Linked DNA regions of Candidatus Puniceispirillum marinum IMCC1322. The protein of the gene in region 2 interacts with the protein of the main gene of each other region in a pairwise test. Links are inferred from orthologs where the notes say so. Each region holds a gene or a part of one and is shown on either strand. Other genes may lie near its edges.

Region 1 (3,078 bases), 370 kb from region 2 along the record:
GGACGATTCAGCCTGACATTGGGCGGCGCGAAAGCTGTTGAAATCATGCCGCCCGATCAGCATATCGGCACCAGCCTGCATGGCATCGGCATCAAGTGGCTGTTTGTGATGCCAGACCCGGCCAGCATCAAGTGCGGGGGGCTGGCGGCGGGGCAGGATACGATATAGATAACGCCGACCGATTGCGGAAAAGCGCGCATGCGCATCATCGGGCACCTCATAGGCGTCAAGCACGCTGATGGCTGTGTGTGACAGATGCGCATTCAGCGCTTCCATAACACGATTGGGAGCAAATTTTTCCGGCACATCGAGATGCGCCACCTGGCCCAGCGCATGGACGCCTGAATCGGTGCGGCCTGCCCCCTGAACGTTGATTTTTTCGCCGGTAAAAGCAAAGGCGGCCTCTTCAAGTTCCTGTTGAACAGTGATGCCATTATCCTGACGTTGCCAGCCAACAAAGGGCGCGCCATCATATTCAATGGTTATGAAGATGCGACGTGTCATGTGGGGTGGCTACCTGACAGCATGTCGCCGATGGCCAGCTTAACGCCATTGAGAAAGTTGCGTGATGGCATAGGTTTTTTGCCAGCAGGCTGAACAAGGGTAACGCAGAGGATGCCATCACCTGTCATCATCAGCATATTGCCTTTATCATCCTGTCCGGCAAATGAACCGGGTTGGCCAGCGGTATCATGCGGCAGAGGCGCAGGCTGCGCCTCAAGAATGCGAATGCGGCCTTTGGGCCCGTTACACCATGCCCCCGGATAGGGCGCATAGGCACGGATATGACAGGCTAGTTCGGCGGCGCTTGTCTGCCAGTCAATATGGGCATCAGCGCCGGAAATCTTGGCCGCATAGGTCACACCGTCGCTGGCTTGCGGCGTGCGGTGCAACAGCGCGTCATCAAGCGATGCCACTGTATCATTGAGAAGCGTTGCGTTCAGGCTGGCCAGCGCATCATGCAGATCGCCTGCATTCATGTCGTCTGTGATGGCTATGGCGCGGGTGGCCAGAACCGGACCTGTATCAAGCCCAGCTTCCATCAACATTATACTAATGCCGGTTTCACTGTCGCCAGCTTCGATGGCGCGCTGGATTGGGGCGGCACCACGCCAGCGTGGCAATAAGGAGGCATGCCCGTTCAGACAGCCATAGCGCGGAATATCAAGAACGGCTTGCGGCAAAAGCAAGCCATAGGCAACGACGATGAACAGATCGGCATCATAGGCGGCAAGCTCGTCTTGCACATCTTTATCATTCAGCGTGGTTGGCCAAGATACCGGCAAGCCCATATCAAGCGCATGGCGGGCAAGCGGCACCGGCTGTTCCTGCATACCGCGACCGGATCGGCGTGGCGGCTGTGTATAGACCGCGCATATTTCATGATTTTGTGCCAGCAGATCAAGGGCGGGGATGGCGAAATCCGGACTTCCCATATAGACAATGCGCAATTTACCCATTGGATTTGCCTCTTAAGATTTGGACGATGATTGCCGCATTTCCTTCATCACCCGGCGAATGATCATGTCGCGTTTCAGCCGCGATATATGGTCAATAAACAGAACCCCGTTCAGATGATCGATTTCATGCTGGACACAGGCAGCCAACAGACCTTCGGCGGTCAGCATCTGGGTGTCGCCGTCAATGTCGGTATAACGCACGGTTACGGTTGCTGGCCGGGTAACTTCGGCGGTCTGGTCAGGGATCGACAGGCAGCCTTCTTCGAGAATGGATTTGTCTTCGGATGTTTCGATAATCTCGGGATTGATCATCTTGTAAAGTTCGGGCGTTTCATCCTTGCCGCAATCCATGACGATAAGGCGCTCGGAAATATTGATCTGTGGCGCGGCAAGGCCAATGCCCGGTGCGTCATACATGGTGACGGCCATGTCATCAAGCAGGTTGCGGATGCCATCGGTGACTTCAGGCACAGCAACAGCCTTTTCGCGCAACACGGGGTCGGGCAATTTAATAATGTCTAGAATATTGGCTACATGCGCACCCATGATAGTGTCGTGTCCTTCAAAATTGATCAGGCAGAATTGATCAGGCCTAATTAAATAGGCAATAATATATCCCCTGCATTAGAAGAAGGGGCGTTGCGCGTCAAGTTTGACGACGCAGATTTTGCCTTAAATGTAGCTAGATTGGCCTATGGTTCAATAGAGTTATGGCGCTTTTTCCTGTTACAGTCTATCAAGAGACAGGTGGAATATCCCGACGTGAAATATCTCGTTTGGGCAAATGACTAAAGAAGAGGTCAGTAGATGTCAGCGCTTGAAATGATCCTGCTTGGGGTTATCGCGATCATAGCTGTGATGGTATTTGTCAGCATGTCACGGCACAAAGCATCACCGCAATCAGATGACGGGCTGGCCGAATTGCGCGGCCAGCTATCGCAGCTGTCCAACCAGTCGGCTGAATTGCAACGCGTCATTGCCTCGCAAATGTCCGAAACCGAAGGCCGAATTGGCACAAGGCTGGAACAATCTATGCGCGATCAGAATGAACGGACAAATAAGCAGCTGAATGGTATGGCGGAAAAGCTCGTCGTTATAAGCGAAGCCAATGCCCATATTTCAGCGCTGAGTGGGCAGGTTACGCAGTTGCAGAACATTCTGTCAAATAAGCAGGCGCGTGGCAGTTTCGGTGAAGTCCAGCTGGAAAATCTGGTGCGTGATGCCTTGCCGGATAGTGCCTATGACTTTCAGGCGACATTGGGTAACGGCAAGCGTGTTGATTGCCTGCTGGCCTTGCCGAACCCACCAGGTGCGATCTGTATCGATTCCAAATTTCCGCTAGAAAGCTATAGGCGGCTTGTCGATGCCGCTGATGAGCCAAGCCGTGATATGGCGCGCCGTGGGCTGGAAGCCGATGTCAAAAAACATATCAATGACATTGCCGATAAATATATCGTGCCGGGGGAAACAGCCGAAAGCGCGATCCTGTTTCTGCCATCCGAGTCGGTCTATGCCGAGATCAATATTCAACTGCCGCGTCTGGTTGACGAAAGCCGCCGCAAACATGTCTATATGGCAGGACCGGATAATCTGATGCTGATCCTGCATACGGTGCGGG
Region 2 (3,215 bases):
GCATGGCACTCCGCTGACCGATGAGACGCTGGCTGATTCAATGAGCGCTGATGCGGTGCTGTTTGGTGCTGTTGGTGGTCCGCAATATGACGATCTGGCATTCGAGTTGAAGCCCGAGCGCGGCTTGCTTCGGTTGCGCAAAGAGATGGATCTGTATGCGAATCTGCGTCCGGCGATTGTGTTTCCGGCTCTGGTTGATGCGTCATCGCTGAAACCCGATCTGGTATCAGGCCTTGATATCATGATTCTGCGCGAATTATGTGGCGGTTCGTATTTCGCCGAGCCACGCGGCATTGATGTGCGCGAAGATGGTAGCAAGCTTGGCTATGACACCAATGCCTATTCAACGCCGGAAATTGAACGTATTGGCCGTGTTGGCTTTGATCTGGCGCGCAAGCGTAATGGCCGTCTGACCTCGGTTGAAAAATCCAATGTCATGCATTCGGGCGTGCTATGGCGTGAAGTGATGATAAGATTGCATGGCGAAGAAGGTGAAGGTGTCGAGCTGTCGCATATGTATGCCGATAATTGCGCGATGCAGTTGGTACGCGCGCCAAAGCAGTTTGACGTGATCGTGACGGATAATCTGTTTGGCGATCTGTTGTCTGATTGTGCGGCGATGCTGACCGGTTCGCTAGGTATGTTGCCATCTGCATCGCTTGGCGATATTGATCCAGATACAGGCATTCCTGCGGCGATGTATGAGCCTGTGCATGGGTCAGCCCCAGATATTGCGGGTAAAGGCCTTGCCAATCCGCTAGCACAGTTCATGAGTTTTTCAATGATGCTACGGTACAGTTTTGGTCAGGCCGAAGAAGCCGATCTGCTGGAACAGGCGGTTAGCGATGCGCTGGCAGTCAAACGCACAGGCGATATCATGACGCCCGGTTGTGAACAGACTGGCACCGATGGCATGACCGCCGCGGTGATTGACGCCATGGATCGTCTAGCACGTTAATTGCTATATAATTTGACCTGAATTTGTCTGGCTTTGTCAAAGCCGGATTCGAGATATTAAGAGGATTTTGATATGGGATATAGAGTTGCCGTCGTTGGCGCCACTGGTGCTGTTGGACGTGAAATGCTGCAAACCCTTGCCGAGCGTAATTTCCCCGCCGACAAGGTCTATGCACTGGCATCGTCAAAATCGGTTGGCCGCGAATTGTCCTATGGTGAAGATGACATTGTGACAGTCGAAGCGCTGGATAAATTTGATTTTAGCACAGCTGATATCGCGCTGTTTTCGGCAGGTGGTGATACGTCAAAGGCCTATGCGCCAAAAGCAGGTGAAGCTGGTTGTATCGTGATTGATAATTCGTCAGCTTTTCGTATGGATGACGATGTGCCACTGATCGTGCCGGAGGTTAATCCCGACGCCATTGAAGGCACAACGGTAGCCAAGGGTGGCCGTAATATCATTGCCAATCCGAATTGTTCGACAGCACAGCTTGTGGTGGCGTTAAAGCCGCTACATGACGCATTTGGCGTGCGCCGTGTTGTGGTCTCAACCTATCAGGCAGTGTCAGGTGCCGGCCGTCCCGCAATGGATGAACTGTTCAATCAGACCAAGGGTATTTTTGTGAATGACGCGGTAAAACCCGAATTATTCACCAAGCAGATTGCCTTTAATGCAATTCCGCATATTGATGTGTTCATGGATGATGGCTTTACCAAAGAAGAATGGAAAATGAACGCCGAAACCAAGAAAATCTTGGATCCGTCAATTGATCTGGTCGCGCATTGCGTGCGGATTCCGGTCTTTATCGGCCATAGTGAAGCGGTCTTTATCGAAACCGACAAGCCGATCAGCGATAAATCGGCTCGGACGCTGTTGCGGGATGCACCGGGTGTGGTGGTGATTGATCATCGGGCCAATGAAGGCTATGTCACACCGCATGAAGCGGCTGGCGAAGATGCTGTTTATATCAGCCGGATCCGCAGTGATCCGACAGTCAAAAACGGCCTTGTTTTCTGGTGCGTTTCAGACAATCTGCGCAAAGGCGCAGCGTTGAATTCGGTGCAGATTGCCGAACTGGCTATCGAGCGCGGCATTTCCGGTCGCTAGGAAAACCCCGAACAGATGGTTCATCTGTGACGACGCATTTGGTCTATATAAATAAAGAGTATATCATCTAGCTGGTGGTTCTAAACAGATCCAGATTTTCCAGCAGTGCCAGCTCTTTTGGGTTGGGGCTTCGGGCAATCACGGCCTGGGCAAGATGGCTGGCGCGCGCGGTGGCATCGCTAAGAGGCACGCCCTGAACCAGCCCACCAGCCAGTAAGGATGTGAACAGATCACCACTGCCAGATATGCCAGCTAACCGTTTCTTATGTTGCCAGCTTTTATGGACTGAGCGCGTGATCAGAATGTCATGCACAAGATCATCATCATTGGTTATGCCAGTTGCGATAACGGCTGTCAGCCTCGCTTGCGATGCCAGCAGATGTTGTCCCGCCTTGATGGCGCTGTCACTGCCAGCAACGGGCATGCCTGATAGATAGGTAAGCTCGAACTGATTCGGGGTGATGATATCGGCCAGCGGTAGCAGCTGGTCAATCATCCGGTCAGCCAATGACTGATCGATATATAATGTATCGGCATCGCCTAGCACCAGATCACAGATATAGGTACCACTGGCCCCGGCAGCGCGCCAGTTGCTAATCAAGCTGGCGATATGGGCAATCTGATCGGCATGGCCAAGATAACCGCTGATGACAGCATCGATATCAGGGATAATATCGAGCGTCACCAGTCCATTCAGAATCGCGGCGATATGATCGGCTGGCGTCGCCTGACCGGCAAAGATACCATAACCTGGATGCGCGGCCAGCATGACGGTGTTTACGGCAAGCGGGTGAATGCCCATACTGGTCAGAACGGGCGTGGCAACACTATTGCCTACAAACCCATAGGTGACAGACGATTGAATTGATAAAATGCGCTTCATGAAGTGATCCTAGCGCTCATGATTGATCTAATGGCTACTTTATTTTGGATATGGTGTGAACTAATTCATTATGTCTATCGCTTTATAATTGACTAAAATAGGTGGGAAAACATATACCATCATAATTCCTAGTTAATGAGGCCTTTTATGTCAAAGCCGCGTCCCCTGTCGCCGCATTTACAAATCTATAAACCGCAGATGACATCGGTCTTGTCGATTTGTCACCGGGCTACAGGCGTTGTGCTGGCAACAGGAACCGGATTGGTG

The links. The genes of interacting proteins can lie anywhere in the genome.
Region 1: the proteins of SAR116_RS09380 (region 2) and def interact in binary tests that used the Escherichia coli proteins (3 or more experiments, as listed by UniProt). The link is inferred for Candidatus Puniceispirillum marinum IMCC1322 from one-to-one orthologs.

What each region holds. Positions count from the first base shown.
Region 1 is NC_014010.1:1,647,857-1,650,934, reverse strand. The notes cover bases 240-3,078. They hold def (peptide deformylase), read right to left. Parts: upstream 2,007-3,078; coding sequence 1,473-2,006; downstream 240-1,472. Other genes in these bases: SAR116_RS07690 (DNA recombination protein RmuC), read left to right, coding at 2,268-3,078; fmt (methionyl-tRNA formyltransferase), read right to left, coding at 501-1,460; truA (tRNA pseudouridine(38-40) synthase TruA), read right to left, coding at 240-504. Also shown: more of truA, read right to left, coding at 1-239. UniProt on the Escherichia coli protein: Removes the formyl group from the N-terminal Met of newly synthesized proteins. Requires at least a dipeptide for an efficient rate of reaction. N-terminal L-methionine is a prerequisite for activity but the enzyme has broad specificity at other positions.
Region 2 is NC_014010.1:2,022,375-2,025,589, forward strand. The notes cover bases 222-3,047. They hold SAR116_RS09380 (aspartate-semialdehyde dehydrogenase), read left to right. Parts: upstream 222-1,030; coding sequence 1,031-2,065; downstream 2,066-3,047. Other genes in these bases: leuB (3-isopropylmalate dehydrogenase), read left to right, coding at 222-958; pdxY (pyridoxal kinase), read right to left, coding at 2,133-2,948. Outside these bases: more of leuB, read left to right, coding at 1-221; sdhC (succinate dehydrogenase, cytochrome b556 subunit), read left to right, coding at 3,096-3,215.